2 regions of the Mesorhizobium sp. M0106 genome follow, and region 1 is predicted to be linked to the other one. Evidence: predicted binding sites of a transcription regulator. Region 1 holds the regulator's gene; the other holds the start of a gene.

Evidence for each region. Region 1 encodes LexA, which represses DNA repair genes until DNA is damaged. Its sites were predicted from a motif close to TGTTCNNNNTGTGTTCNG; they were not measured.
Region 2: dnaE (DNA polymerase III subunit alpha) is a predicted target of LexA. The motif match lies at 3,807-3,824, and genes of this name have one in related genera.

What each region holds. Positions count from the first base shown of each region.
Region 1 covers NZ_JAMYUA010000003.1:177,881-186,532, reverse strand. The annotation lists gene NKJ55_RS04420 (molybdopterin molybdotransferase MoeA) at 1-396, shown strand, start outside; gene NKJ55_RS04415 (hormone-sensitive lipase) at 404-1,234, opposite strand; gene kynU (kynureninase) at 1,333-2,580, opposite strand; gene lexA (transcriptional repressor LexA) at 3,027-3,761, shown strand; gene NKJ55_RS04400 (ComEC/Rec2 family competence protein) at 3,755-6,220, opposite strand; gene gltX (glutamate--tRNA ligase) at 6,317-7,738, shown strand; gene gltA (citrate synthase) at 7,918-8,652, shown strand, end outside.
Region 2 covers NZ_JAMYUA010000020.1:2,537-9,878, reverse strand. The annotation lists gene NKJ55_RS19760 (hypothetical protein) at 1-163, opposite strand, end outside; gene NKJ55_RS19755 (S-(hydroxymethyl)glutathione dehydrogenase/class III alcohol dehydrogenase) at 160-1,287, opposite strand; gene NKJ55_RS19750 (acetyl-CoA carboxylase biotin carboxylase subunit) at 1,501-3,513, shown strand; gene dnaE (DNA polymerase III subunit alpha) at 4,088-7,342, shown strand, end outside.

The sequences.
Region 1 (8,652 bases):
GATTTCTGGAAGATCGCCATGCGGCCGGGCAAGCCGCTGATGTTCGGGCGGCTGGGAGACATTCGCTGCATCGGCCTGCCCGGCAATCCGGTGGCAAGCCTGGTCTGCACTCAGCTCTTCCTGAAGCCGCTGCTGGCGCGGCTCGGCGGCCGCGCCTTTCAGCAGGATATACGTCGGGCACGGCTCGGTGCCGCCATGCCGGCCAACGATCTCAGGCAAGATTATGTGCGGGCTGTTGTCATAGATGACGCCGGTACGCTCGTGGCGACGCCGTTCGGCATCCAGGACTCCTCGATGCTGAAAATGCTGGCCGATGCCGACGGGCTGATCGTTCGCACGCCGTTCGCTCCTGCCGCGGCGGCGGGCTCCCCCTGCGACGTGCTGATGCTACGCTGAACCTGCCTCACTCCGAAATCAAGGTCCGGGTCAGCGGATGGTCTGGATCGGCCAAACCGTCGATGATGTTGAAATGATGCCGGTCAGGTTCGACCACCGAGCTGGTCGCGGAACCCAGGCCGATCCAGATGTTGGCCAGCAACGCGCTCTGACGCAGGAATTCGGCGCGCTCGCCGCCGCCGGCCCAGCAGGTCAGGCGGGCCTTGTCCATCGGGCGCAGCAGCACCGGACTTTCGGCCTGCGCCTCGGCCTCATCGATCGCCAGCGTCTCATTCATGCCGGTGCGCATGATCGGGCGCAAATCGTGCACCCCCGAGATCGACACCACATGACGAACGCGCCGGACGACTTCGGGCGCCAGCGGCGTCGTCGCCGTAACCATCCGGCTAACAAGATGGCCGCCGGCCGAGTGCCCGGTCAGCATCAGCGGCCCTGCAACGATCGCCGCCGCCTTGCCGATCGCCGCGCCGACTTCCTTGACGATGCCGCCGATGCGTATCTGCGGACAGAGCGTGTAGGACGGCATCGCCACCGCATAGCCGCGATCAACAGGGCCAGCGGCAAGATGCGACCAGAAATTCTTGTCGAATTCCATCCAGTAGCCGCCATGAACGAACACCACGAGTCCCTTAGGCTTGATGGCCGGCAGGAAAAGATCGAGCCGGTTGCATGGGTTGTCGCCATAGGCCATGTCGAGCCGCGCCCTGCCCTCGGTCGAAAGCACGTCGCGGAAAACCCGCGCGGGCTCGATCCAGGCCGCCGGCCAGCGATCGCTGCCGGCTATGTTGGCGCCGTTGGCATAGGCGTTGTCCCAATCGGCAATGTGACGTTCGAACACCCTGCGCCCTCCCTGGCAATATGGCCTTGCAACGTAGCCGTGAGCATCGCGCGGCGCGCGTCGTCGCCAGCCTCACGATTCCAGCTCTCGCATCAATCTCAAGTGACAGCTGCTTTGATGGCGAAGCGCGCATCCCTCCACGCACCGGTGCGCAGGATGTCCTCAAGCACTTTGACGGCCTGCCAGACATCGGCATAGCCAACATAGAGCGGGGTGAAGCCGAAGCGCATGGTCGATGGCGCGCGAAAATCGCCGATCACGCCACGTTCGATCAGCGCGCGCATGACCTGGTAGCCATGCTCATGCATGAATGAAATCTGGCTGCCGCGTTTTTCCCCATCGCGCGTGCTTTCGAGCGTGAGCCCGTAAGTGCCGCACTTTGCCTCGACAAGCTCGATGAACAGATCCGCCAGCGCGATGCTCTTCTTGCGCACCGCCGTCATGTCGACATCGTTCCAGATGTCGAGCGCGCCCTTCAGCGTGCGCATCGACAGCACCGGCTGGGTGCCGCACAGAAACCGGCGGATGCCGGTGCCGGCCGCATAGCCTGGCTCGAAGGCGAAGGGCCGTGCATGGCCCCACCAGCCGGTGAGCGGCTGCTGGATGTCGGAAAGATGCCGCTCAGCCGCATAGATGAAGGCAGGCGCGCCCGGGCCGCCATTCAGATATTTGTAGGTGCAGCCAACGGCAAAATCGGCGTTTGCCTTGTCGAGCTCGACTGGCATCGCGCCGGCGGTGTGGCAGAGATCCCAGACGATCATCGCCCCGGCTTCCTGAGCCCTGCGCGTCAGCGCCGGCATGTCGCGCAGTTCGCCCGACTTGTAGTTGACGTGGTTGACCAGCACCACGGCGGTGCGTTCGTCGATCAGCTCTTCGATGCTCGGCGCGTCGACCCCCGAGAGGCGCAGCAGCGTATCTTTTCGCGTCGAAACCACACCCTCAGCCATGTAGAGGTCCGTCGGAAAACTATCGCCCTCGGCGACGATGACCTGCCGCTCCGGTCGCATGGCCATGGCGGCGTGCAGCAGCTTGTAGATGTTGACCGATGTCGTGTCGCAGACCACCGTCTGGCCGGCCGCGGCACCGATCAGGCGCCCGAGCTGGTCGCCAAGTTCAAGCGGCATGTTGAACCAGCCGGCCGTGTTCCATGCGCGGATGAGATCATGCGACCATTCTTCGGTCGCGGCCTTGCGCAGTTCATCGAAAGCGGCACGTGAAGCAGCTCCTAGCGAATTGCCGTCGAGATAGACCACTCCTTGCGGCAATACAAAGCGGTCGCGCATCGCGCGCAGCGGATCCGCGGCATCCATCGCCTTTATGGCCACGAGATCGGGAATTCCTGTCATGATTTGTCTGCTCCCCCAAGATCCAACGCAACGCCCGACACGCGTCGACTGTTCTTCCATTCCCTGGTTGCGCGCAGCAAGGCTCCACCGGCGAGAAGCAGCCTGACCAGGCGGTGGAAACCGGGGACTTAACCCGAGGTTGGCGTTTTGAGTTCGTTTCGTTCACGGTGCATCGACCAAACCGCACAGTCGATAGGGGTTCACTTCCGTGCCCTTTGCCGACCGACGGCCGATGTCAATGTGGCCTCCGGGAAGCCAGAAGGGCGCAAACGAAAGCAGAATCAAGGCGATGAGGCTCGCGGCGGTGAAAATACGGTACCCCGGTAGGGACGTCGTTTGTTTCCCGAGCCTTAACGCATTCATTAAACTTTAAACAGTTGCGGAACACAACTGGAACAGATAGTGTTTGTTCTGGGTTTGTTTTTCTGATTCTGTTGGGGGTCGCTATGCTGACACGCAAACAACACGAACTGCTTATGTTCATCCACGAAAGGTTGAAGGAAAGCGGTATCCCGCCTTCCTTCGACGAGATGAAGGAAGCGCTCGACCTGGCTTCCAAATCCGGAATCCACCGGCTGATTACGGCGCTGGAGGAGCGCGGCTTCATTCGCCGTTTGCCCAACCGGGCCCGTGCGCTGGAGGTGCTGCGCCTGCCTGACTCGATCGCCCCCGGCCTCAATGCGGCACGCAAGTTCTCGCCGAGTGTCATCCAGGGCAGTCTTGGGCAAGGCGGTCCTCGGCAAGGCAAGCCGACATCGTCGCGCGTGCCCGCAGCCGGAAATGACGACGATGTCGTCGCCGCCGTTTCGATCCCGGTGATGGGCCGCATCGCCGCCGGTGTGCCGATCGACGCCATCCAGCACCAGACGCATTCGATTTCGGTGCCGCCGGATATGATCATGGGCGGCGAGCATTATGCGCTCGAGGTCAAAGGCGATTCGATGATCGAGGCCGGCATTTTCGACGGCGACACGGTGATCATCCGCAATGCCGATACGGCGAGCCCCGGTGAGATCGTGGTGGCACTGGTCGACGAGGAGGAAGCGACGCTGAAGCGGTTCCGCCGCAAGGGCGCCTCGATCGCCCTGGAAGCCGCCAATCCGGCCTACGAGACGCGCATCTTCGGACCAGACAGGGTCAAGGTGCAGGGCAAGCTCGTCGGACTGATCCGCCGCTACTGAGCCCCGCCCTTGGCGCCGGCTTTGGGGTTGTCGGCCCTGCGGTATGGTGGCAGGCCCCGTGCCGCGCGTGAAAATTTCCGCTGCACGTGCCAGGGCCGGTATGATTTTTCGACCGCGAAACGGATTTCGGCGCGCGTTGCCGCTTGTGGATCGAAGTAGACGGCGGCACTTCCCGCGCGCGCCAGTTGCCGTTTGGTGACGACGAGGACCAGCCGGTCGTAGTAGCAGGGGTTATGCGCGGTGGCGTCGTCGATGACGATCAAGCTGGCAAAGGCGCAGGCTGGCCGCGCAGTATCGCGGTCCTTGGCTTGCGCGATGATCGCGCCGGATGGATGCCTGGCAAGGCAGAGGCCGTCCGTGCAAATGAACGGCATGCCCGGCGGTAGGTCGGCCGGATCGGCAATGTCGAATTGCGGGTCGTTCTTTGCAGGTGTTTCCGGCGCGACGATAGTCTCTGATGTGAGCGCGCGTTTCCAGTTGTCGATGGTGAACTCATTCGGGCGTGCCCGGTTGACCGCGAGTTCACCGCTGCCGATCGGCAGCGCGACCAGCCGTGCGTCCTCCGAGACCAATACGTCGGGTATGCGTGTCTGCGTTGTCGTCAGCAAGCCGGCGAGCGCAAAAGGAAGTGCCGCCAGCCGCAACCAGGTCGTCGCCATGCTGGCAATGACGAGGGCGATCGTCACCAGAAGGACGGATCTCAGCGAAATCAGCCCGACCGCATCGATCGGCGAGCGCTCCGAGATCCACCCGGACAGGGCGATCATCGCCGTCAGCCCCTTGCCCATGACATAGAGGAAAGGGCCATCCGCACCGAACGGCATCGCCAGCGCGCTGAGAACGGCGAAGGGCATGACGACCAGTGAGACGATGGGCATGATGGCCAGATTGGCGAACAGGCTGAGCGGCGCCACGCGCTGGAAATGCCATATGGCGAAAAGCGCCGTGGCGCTCCCTGCAATGATCGAGGTCATCGCCAGACCGCACATGCCCAGCAGGACCTTTCGAGTGGCAAAGCGTAGCGGCGACAGCCGCGGCGGCGGCATGGTGGCCCTGCCGGCGCGGTAATCGGACCAGCCTGCATAGGCGCCGACAAGGGCCGCCGTCGCGGCGAAGGACATCTGGAAACTCGGACCGACCACCTCGTGCGGCGACACCAGGATGACCGCGATGGCCGAGATCGCCAGGTTGCGCATGGTGAGCGCGGCCCGGTCGAACAGCACGGCGATAAGCATCACCGCCAGCATGATGAAGCTGCGTTCGGCCGCCACGACAATGCCGGAAAAGACGAGGTAGGCCGCAATCGAAAAAAGCGCGGCGGCCGCGGCATATTTCTTGACCGGCCGTCGCGATGAGAAATCGGGAAACAGCGCAAAGGCACCCCGCAGCAGCGCCATGATGGTGCCGGCGACCAACGCCATATGTAGCCCCGAGATGGAGATGATGTGGTAGATGCCGGTGCGCCGCATCGCTTCGTTGATCTCCTCGGGAATGCCGGCGCGCACGCCGACGATCAGCGCAGCAGCAATCTCGCCCTCGGCACCGCCGATGCGGCTGCGGATATGGTCGGCGATGGATTCGCGCGCGTCTTCGATCGCGGAAGAAAGCTGCGCGCCAAGCGGCATGCTGCCCGACGACACGACTTTCGGATTGCCGAGAAAAAAGCCGCTGCCGCCGATACCGGCGAAATAGCTGTCGAAGGAGAAATCATAGCTGTCGGGCCGCACCGGGCCGGTCGGCGGCAGCAGCCGCACATAGCCGGTGATCTCGGAACCGGCGGTCAGCTCAGCCGGTATCTTCATCGCCGAAACGCGGACCCGTTCCGGCATGTAGCGCAGTGTCGGCCTGGCCGTTGAGATCACATCGATTGTCAGCCTGATGCGGCCGCTTGCCATGGGCTCGTACGATACGACGCGACCCGTCAGCCGCGTCGAGATTTCGGAGCCGAGCATATGCATTCCGACACGCCATGTCTCGAACTTGGCGGCAAGTACGCCAAGCGCGCAGAGCAGCGCCACCATGAAGCACAGGCGCGTCCTGGGCCATGACCGCGAGACGACGGCACAAAGGGCCGCGAGGAGCGCGATTGCGATCGGCTGTGGAAAGGCCGGCTCCACCGACAGCCCGAAATATACGACCACCCCGCATGCGAGGAACACCGGCACCAGCAGGAAGGCAATGCCGCGGTCAAGTTCCAGGCCGGCTGCCGTGGTTACGCTGTTGCGGATACGGGACGGTGACGGGAGGCGGAAACGCCTGGGCAGGCGTACGATGGGCTCGCCCGCGGGCACGAGAACCGCTGCTCGGTCGCTGGCCGGCAGCGACGGAGCATCGAAGCGCGGAGCAGGTAGCAATGCCGGTGCCGGCAGGACAGGCGGGGGAGCGGCAAACAGCAAGCGTTCGCTGACGCCGCTGCCAACGTCCTCGCCCTCGCCCGTACCACGGCCTCGCACAGCCATCGGGTCTGCCCCTTGCGCCCTCGACCTCCTATGCTACATGAACGCGCAACGCGCGAAAGTCCGCAAACCCACTTCCTTCGCCCGCCTGAGAGTTCCATGCCCGATAAGGTCGTCACCCGTTTTGCCCCCTCGCCCACCGGCTACCTGCACATCGGCGGCGCGCGGACGGCGCTGTTCAACTGGCTGTATGCCAAGCACACAGGCGGCACGATGCTGCTGCGCATCGAGGACACCGACCGCGAGCGCTCCACCGATGCGGCAAGCGCGGCCATTCTCGACGGGCTTTCCTGGCTTGGCCTGACATGGGACGGCGAGCCGGTGTCGCAGTTCGAGCGTGCGCCGCGCCATCGCGAGGTGGCCGAGGAGCTCGTTCGTATGGGCAAGGCCTATTATTGTTATGCGACGCCTGCCGAGCTAGAGGCAATGCGCGAGAGCGCACGGGCCAAGGGGCTGCCTCCCCGCTATGATGGACGCTGGCGCGACCGCGACCCGTCGGAGGCGCCGCCCGGCGCCAAGGGGGCGATCCGCATCAAGGCGCCGACAGACGGCGAGACGGTGGTGCATGACCGCGTCCAGGGCGACGTGCGCTTTCCCAACAAGGATCTCGACGATTTCATTATTCTGCGCTCGGACGGCAATCCCACCTACATGCATGCCGTCGTCGTCGACGATCACGACATGGGCATCACCCACATCATCCGCGGCGACGATCATTTGACCAACGCCGCACGCCAGACCGTAATCTATCAGGCCATGGGCTGGAAGGTGCCGTCGATGTCGCATATCCCGCTGATCCACGGTGCCGACGGCGCCAAGCTGTCGAAGCGGCACGGTGCGCTTGGCGTCGAAGCCTATCGCGCCATGGGCTACCTGCCGGAGGCGCTGCTCAACTATCTTGCGAGGCTTGGCTGGAGCCACGGCGACGATGAGATCATGTCGATCGCCGACATGATTGCATGGTTCGACATTGGCGATGTCAACAAGGGCGCCGCCCGTTTCGACTTCGCCAAGCTCGAGGCGCTTAACGGCGTGCATATGCGCCGGATGAACGACGCGGCGCTGCTCGACATCTTCATCGCCACTCTGCCCTATCTTGAAGGCGGCCCGGCAATCGCCGCGCGCCTCGACGACAGACGCAGGGCGCAACTGCTTGCCGCTTTGCCGGGCCTGAAGGAGCGCGCCAAGACGCTGGTCGAACTTGTTGAAGGGGCTGCATTCCTTTTCGTCGAGCGGCCGCTGCCGGTCGACGAGAAGGCGGCGGCGCTGCTCAGCGGTGAGGCGCGCGCGATCCTGCGGGGCGCTCATGCGGCACTAGCCACGGTTTCGGAGTGGTCTGCCGCCTCAGCCGAAGCCGCGATCCGCGACTATGCGCAGGCCGCCAGCCATAAACTCGGCGCCGTGGCCCAACCTTTGCGCGCCGCGCTCACCGGCAAAAGTACCTCGCCAGGTGTCTTTGATGTGCTTGCCGTGCTTGGCCGCGAGGAAAGCCTGGCGCGGATCGCTGATCAAATCGATTAGCAAACTGGCCCAAGAAGATTGGCATTGAAAGGTGTGTTTCGCAGTGCAACATTGGGTCTTGGCCTAATCTGCCGCGCAGATTCAATTGCGGGCGCAAATGTGCGTATTCCGATGCTTTTGACGTGTTGGGTTCAGATATTTTGCCTTTGCCGGCCTGAGGAAACAAAAAGGAGTTTGCTATGACCGAACCTGCGACAAAAATGGAATTTGGCGGCAAAACCCAGGCATCGACGGCCAAGCTGGAACTCGGCGGCAAAACCCATGAATTCAAGATACGAAGTGGTTCGGTAGGACCTGACGTCATCGACATCGGTTCGCTCTACAACACCGCCGGCGTCTTTACCTACGATCCCGGTTTTACGTCGACGGCGAGCTGCGAATCGGAAATCACCTTCATCGATGGCGATGCCGGCATTCTTTTGCACCGCGGCTACCCGATCGACCAATTGGCCGAGCACGGCGACTTCCTCGAAGTCTGCTATCTCTTGCTCTATGGTGAACTCCCGACCAAGGCGCAGAAGGACGATTTCGACTACCGGGTGACGCGCCACACCATGGTGCATGAGCAGATGTCGCGCTTTTTCACCGGCTTCCGCCGTGATGCGCATCCGATGGCGGTGATGTGCGGCGTGGTCGGCGCGCTGTCGGCCTTCTATCACGATTCCACCGATATCTCGGACCCCTATCAACGCATGGTCGCGTCAATGCGGCTGATCGCCAAGATGCCGACGATCGCGGCGATGGCCTATAAATACCACATCGGCCAGCCATTCATTTACCCGAAGAACGAGCTGAATTTCGCAGCCAATTTCCTGCATATGTGCTTCGCCGTGCCTTGCGAGGAATACAAGATCAATCCGGTGCTGGCCCGCGCGATGGAGCGCATCTTCATCCTGCACGCCGATCACGAACAG
Region 2 (7,342 bases), on a different contig from region 1:
ATATTTCTTCTCTGCCGCGGTCGATCTCATCGAGGTCGATGCGAACGCGGTTGTTATTCCTAAGCGCTACCCAAAGATGTTCGCCGAATTGCCAGCTCTGCATACTGAGCGACTCGCTGAAATTCGGATATCGGATCCGAACCCGGATCAGTACCTCCTTCAATAGACTACCACGCTCCTGATCGACTTGCCTTCATGCATCAGGTCAAAGCCCTTGTTGATGTCCTCGAGCTTCAGCGTGTGGGTGATCATCGGATCGATCTCGATCTTGCCGGCCATGTACCAGTCGACGATCTTCGGCACGTCGGTGCGGCCGCGCGCGCCGCCAAAGGCGGTGCCCATCCAGGTGCGGCCGGTGACGAGCTGGAACGGCCGCGTCGAGATCTCCTGGCCGGCGCCGGCAACGCCGATGACGACCGACTTGCCCCAGCCGCGATGCGACGCTTCCAGCGCCTGCCGCATGACTTTGGTGTTGCCGGTGCAGTCGAACGTGTAGTCGGCGCCGCCGATCTGGTCGGCGCCGCGCTTGGTCATGTTGACGAGATGAGCCACGACATCGCCGTCGATCTCCTTCGGATTGACGAAATGCGTCATGCCGAATTTCTCGCCCCATTCCTTCTTGTCGTTGTTCAGGTCGACGCCGATGATCATGTCGGCGCCGGCAAGGCGCAGGCCCTGGATGACGTTGAGGCCGATGCCGCCGAGGCCGAAGACGACCGCGGTCGCGCCTTGCTCGACCTTGGCCGTGTTGATGACAGCGCCGATGCCGGTGGTGACGCCGCAGCCGATGTAGCAGATCTTGTCGAACGGGGCGTCGGCATTGACCTTGGCCACCGCGATCTCGGGCAGCACGGTGAAGTTGGAGAAGGTCGAGCAGCCCATATAGTGGAACAGCCTGTCCTTGCCGATCGAGAAGCGCGAGGTGCCGTCGGGCATCAAGCCCTGTCCCTGCGTGGCGCGGATGGCGGTGCACAGATTGGTCTTGCGCGACAGGCAGGACGGGCACTGCCGGCATTCCGGCGTATAGAGCGGGATGACATGGTCGCCCTTCCTGACCGAGGTGACGCCCTTGCCGACGTCGACGACGATGCCGGCGCCCTCATGGCCGAGGATCGCCGGAAACAGGCCTTCCGGGTCGGCGCCCGACAGCGTGAACTCGTCGGTGTGGCAGATGCCGGTTGCCTTGATCTCGACCAGCACCTCGCCATCGCGGGGGCCTTCGAGGTCGACCTCCATGATCTGCAGCGGCTTTCCGGCGGCAACGGCGACAGCGGCGCGCGTTTTCATCAGGCAATCCTCCCAAGGCAGTCTGCAATTCAGGTTAGATTTAACTTACCATTCAGCTCTGCGCTATGCACGAAGCGACGTTCTGACCCCGGATTTTCGTCAGCGCCCGCCGATTTGCATGCGGGATAGGCTCCGACTTTGCCTTGACCGGCCCCCTGAAGCCCATAAAACGGGAGGCCCGTAAAAGAAGGGCAGCCGAGGGACGAGGCCTGCATGTTCACAAAGATCCTGGTCGCCAACCGTGGCGAGATCGCCTGCCGCGTGATCAAGACGGCGCGCAAGATGGGCATCGCCACCGTCGCGGTCCATTCCGACGCCGACCGCGACGCCGTGCATGTCGAAATGGCCGACGAGGCGGTGCATATCGGGCCTTCGCCGGCTGCGCAAAGTTATCTGGTCGCGGAAAAGATCATCGCCGCCTGCAAGGCCACAGGAGCAGAGGCCGTGCATCCCGGCTACGGTTTCCTGTCCGAGCGGGCATCCTTCTGCGAAGCGCTGGAGCAGGAAGGCATCGTCTTCATCGGCCCGAAGCCCAAGGCCATCAAGGCGATGGGCGACAAGATCGAATCGAAGAAGTTCGCCAATGCGGCCAAGGTGTCGACGGTGCCCGGCTGGCTCGGCGTCGTCGAAAACGCCGCCCATGCCGAAAGAATAGCCGGCGAAATCGGCTATCCCGTGATGATCAAGGCTTCAGCCGGCGGCGGCGGCAAGGGCATGCGCATCGCCTCGAGCAAGGCAGAGGTGCGCGACGGCTTCGACCGGGCGCGGTCGGAGGCGAAAAGCTCGTTCGGCGATGACCGCGTCTTCATCGAAAAATTCATCGTCGATCCGCGCCATATCGAAATCCAGGTGCTCGCCGACGCGCATGGCAACACGCTCTATCTCGGCGAGCGCGAATGCTCGATCCAGCGCCGCAACCAGAAGGTCGTGGAGGAGGCGCCGTCCCCCTTCCTCGACGCCAAGACCCGCAAAGCCATGGGCGAGCAGTCGGTGGCGCTGGCCAAGGCCGTCGACTACCAGAGCGCCGGCACGGTCGAGTTCATCGTCGACAGCGACAAGAACTTCTATTTCCTGGAAATGAACACGCGGCTGCAGGTCGAGCATCCGGTGACGGAACTTGTCACCGGCATCGACCTGGTCGAGCAGATGATCCGCGTGGCGGCCGGCGAAAAGCTCGCCATCAAGCAGAGCGACGTCAAGCTGAACGGCTGGGCGGTGGAAAGCCGCCTCTATGCCGAAGACCCCTATCGCAACTTTCTGCCGTCGATCGGCAGGCTGACGAAATACCGGCCGCCGGAAGAGGGAAAATTCGGCGAAATCGTCATCCGCAACGATACCGGCGTTACCGAAGGCTCGGAAATCTCGATGTTCTACGACCCGATGGTCGCCAAGCTGTGCACCTGGGCGCCGACACGGCTGGCGGCGATAGACGCGATATCGGAAGCGCTGGACAGTTTCGTCGTCGACGGCATCGAGCACAACATACCGTTCCTGGCGGCGCTGATGCAGCATCCGCGCTGGCGGGAAGGGCGGCTATCGACGGCGTTCATCGCCGAGGAATATCCCGACGGCTTCGCGCCCATTGTGCCGAACAGCGAAGAAAACGCGGTGCTGGCCGCGATCGCAACCGCGGTCGAACTGCTGCGCCGCGACCGACTCGACCGGCTGGGCGGGCGGCTGGCGCCGCATTCGGGCGCCTTGAAACGCGATTGGGTGGTGAAGATCGGCCGGGATTATCTTTCGGTTGCCATCGTCGAAGGCATGATTTCCATTCCGATCGAGCTTGACCTCACAATCGACGGCGGCAAACCGCTGACGGTGGCATCCGACTGGCGGCCGGGCGATCTCATCTGGCGCGGCACGGTCGGCGGCCGCAAGGTCGCGGCGCAAGTCAGGCCGGTGCTGAACGGGTTCCGCATCGCCTGGAAAGGCATCTCGGTGACAGCCCGCGCCATGCTGCCGCGCACCGCCGAACTCGAAAGGCTGATGCCGGAAAAAGTGGCGCCGGATACCTCGAAGATGCTGCTATGCCCGATGCCCGGCCTCGTCGTGTCGATTGCCGTTGCCGAGGGGCAGGAGGTCAAGGCCGGCGAGACGCTGGCCGTGGTCGAGGCGATGAAGATGGAAAACGTGCTGCGCGCCGAGCGCGACCTCATCGTCTCGAAGCTCAACGCCAAGCCCGGCGACAGCCTTGCCGTCGATGCTGTGATCATGGAATTCGCGTGAGGTTGGACCCGCCCTCGACGCTCTGTCTGAAGTTGGCGGGACAGCGCGCCCCTCTGTCCTGCCGGACATCTCCCCCTAAAGTGTCCCTAAAGTGGGGAGATTGGCAGCTTCGGGGCCTAGCTCGCTCCTGCAACGTTGGAAATTGGCGAAAGCCGAGATGATGGCCAATCTCCCCCCTCATGGGGGAGATGTCCGGCAGGACAGAGGAGGGCGCGAAGGAACGCGACCTGCAATCCTCTGGATACGCCCTCGGGAGACGGACAACTCGAATTTTTCCCCGTCGCGCCGTATTTTGTTCTTGCTTTGTGCCGGCAGCTATGCTATTAATTTGGCTATGGTGCTAATCGGCTCCAACGACCCGCCCGCCGAGGCGGGTTTTGTTTGTAGCCTGAGGTTGGCGGGACAGCGCCCCTCTCTGTCCTGCCGGACATCTCCCCCACAAGGGGGGAAATTGGCAGCTTCGGCGGTTGCTCTAAACCTCCAAAGCTCTAATCACTAGCGCTGGACTCGTGCTACCCGGCGCTCGACAATACAACTTCATCGACTGAGTCCCTTCAGGCGGCGCGAAAAAACCATGGCGGATGAAAGACTTCCACGCGATCCCTTGCTGCGCGAGGCCTATGCAAAGGCGTCGCGGGCGGAGGCGGCGGCGCGTCGATTCATTCATCTGCGCGTGCATTCGGCCTATTCGCTGCTCGAAGGTGCCTTGCAGCTCGGCAAGATCGTCGGCCATGCGGTGCAGGACGAATGCCCGGCAATCGCCGTCACCGACACCAACAATCTGTTCGGCGCGCTGGAATTCGCCCAGAAGGCGGTAAAGGATGGCATCCAGCCGATCATCGGCTGCCAGATCGACCTCGCCTTTTCCGGCGAGGCGAGCGACAGCCAGCGCGACCGCAGGCGGCAAGGACCGGAGATGCGGCCGGTCGTCCTGATCGCCGCAACCGAGGCCGGCTACGGCAATCTGGTCAGGCTGGTCAGCCGCGTCTACCTCGAGACACCGCCCGGCGAAGCGGTGCATCTGACGAGCGAGATGCTGCAGGGCCACACCGACGGATTGATCTGCCTTACGGGCGGGCCGCGCGGTCCGATCGGCACTGCCTTGAAACAGGATCGCCGCGAACTCGCCGAGACCCGGCTCTCGGCGCTCAAGAGCCTGTTCGGCGACCGGCTCTATGTCGAGCTTGAGCGCGTGTCCGGCTATGACCGCGCCATCGAGCAGTCGTCGGTCGATCTCGCCTACCGCCACGATCTGCCGCTGGTTGCCACCAACGAGGCGTTTTTCTTCTCTCGTCAAGACTATGAGGCGCATGACGCCCTGATCGCCATCGCCGAAGGTTCCGTGGTTGCGGCCGACAATCGCCGCCGCCTTTCGCCCGACCACTTCCTGAGAGGCCAGGCCGATATGGCGAGGCTGTTCGCCGACCTGCCGGAAGCAATCGACAACACCGTCGAGATCGCGCTGCGCTGCTCGTATTACCCGAAGACCCGCAATCCGATTCTGCCGCGCTTTGCCGGCCGCGATGTCGCCGACGCCGATGCTGCGGTCAAGGCGGAGGCGCAGGAGCTTGCCAGGCAGGCGCATGAAGGGCTAGAGGCGCGGCTGGCGGCGCACGGCCCGACGCCGGGCTACACGGTCGAGCAATATCGCGAAAGGCTGGATTTCGAGCTCGGCGTCATCGAGAAGATGAAATATCCGGGCTATTTCCTGATCGTTGCCGACTTCATCAAATGGGCCAAGGCACAAGGGATTCCGGTGGGCCCGGGCCGCGGTTCGGGTGCCGGCTCGCTGGTCGCCTATGCCACGACCATCACCGACATCGACCCACTGCGTTTTTCGCTGCTGTTCGAGCGCTTCCTCAATCCCGACCGCGTGTCGATGCCCGACTTCGACATCGACTTCTGCCAGGACCGGCGCGAGGAAGTCATCCGCTACGTCCAGCAGAAATACGGCCGCGACCAGGTTGGCCAGATCATCACCTTCGGCACGCTGCAGGCGCGCGCGGTGCTGCGCGACGTCGGCCGCGTGCTGCAGATGCCTTACGGGCAGGTCGACAAGCTGAGCAAGATGGTGCCGTCGAACCCGGCCAATCCGGTCAAGCTCGCCGACGCCATCGCCAACGAGCCGCGCTTTGCCGAAGAGGCGGAGCGTGAGCCGATCGTGCAGACGCTGCTCGATACGGCGCAGAAACTGGAAGGTCTTTATCGGCACGCCTCGACGCACGCCGCCGGCATCGTCATCGGCGACCGGCCGCTGTCGGAGCTGGTGCCGATGTACCGCGATCCGCGCTCGGACATGCCGGTCACGCAGTTCAACATGAAATATGTCGAGCAGGCCGGGCTGGTGAAATTCGACTTCCTTGGCCTGAAGACGCTGACGGTGCTGGACAGGGCCGTCAAGCTGATCCGCCGCCGCGGCATCGAGATCGATCTTGCCCACATTCCGCTCGACGACCCCGAAACCTACGCCATGCTGTCGCGCGGCGAAGTGGTCGGCGTGTTCCAGGTGGAAAGTGCCGGCATGCGCAAGGCGCTGATCGGCATGCGGCCCGACTGTATCGAGGACATTATCGCGCTGGTCGCGCTCTACCGGCCGGGGCCGATGGAGAACATACCGACCTACAACGCCAGAAAGCACGGCGAGGAGGAGATGGCGTCGATCCACCCGAAGATCGACCATCTCGTCAAGGAGACGCAAGGCGTCATCGTCTACCAGGAACAGGTGATGCAGATCGCGCAGGAGCTCTCCGGCTATTCGCTGGGCGAAGCCGATCTGCTGCGCCGCGCCATGGGCAAGAAGATCCGCGCCGAGATGGACAAGCAGCGCGAGCGCTTTGTTTCGGGCGCGGTCGAGCGCGGCGTCGGCAAGCCGCAAGCCGACTTCATCTTCGACCTGCTGGCGAAGTTTGCCGACTACGGTTTCAACAAATCGCATGCCGCCGCCTATGCCGTCGTCTCCTACCAGACCGCCTATCTGAAGGCGCATTACCCCGTCGAATTCCTGGCGGCATCGATGACGCTCGACATGGGCAATACGGACAAGCTCGCCGATTTCCGCCAGGATGCGCTGCGCCTCGGCATCGAGGTGGTGGCGCCGTCGGTCATGACGTCGTTCCGGGATTTCGAGGTCGGCGAGAACCGCATCTTCTATTCGCTGGCCGCGCTCAAGGGCGTCGGCGATGCGGCGGTCGAGCACATCGTCGCGACGCGCGGCGAAAAACCCTTCAAGAGCCTCGCCGATTTCTGTGAAAGGGTCGATCCGAAGATCGTCGGCAAGCGCGTCTTCGAAAGCCTGATCATGGCCGGCGCGCTCGACTGCTTCGGTCATGACCGTGCGGCGATGATGGCCGGCGTCGAGCGGATGATGGGGCTGGCGTCGCTGGCGCAGCAGAATGCCGTCACCGGCCAGCATGACATCTTTGGCGCCTCGCTGGGCGCACAGTCGCAGGCGCTCAACTTGCCGGCGACCGATCCCTGGCTCGCCGCCGACCGCCTGCACCGTGAATTCCAGGTGGTCGGGTTCTATCTCTCGGCGCATCCGCTCGACGAATACAAGGCGGCGCTGCAGAAAATGCGGGTGCAGACCTGGGGCGAGTTTTCGGCCGCCGTCAAACGCGGTGCTGCCGCCGGCCGGCTCGCCGGCACGGTGACCACCAAGCAGGAGCGCAAGACGCGCACCGGCAACAAGATGGGCGTCGTGCAGTTCTCCGACACGTCGGGCCAGTATGAAGCGGTGCTGTTTTCCGAGGGGCTGGCGCAATACCGCGACTTGCTCGAACCCGGCCGCTCGGTGGTGATCACCGTTTCGGCCGAGGACAGGCCTGAAGGC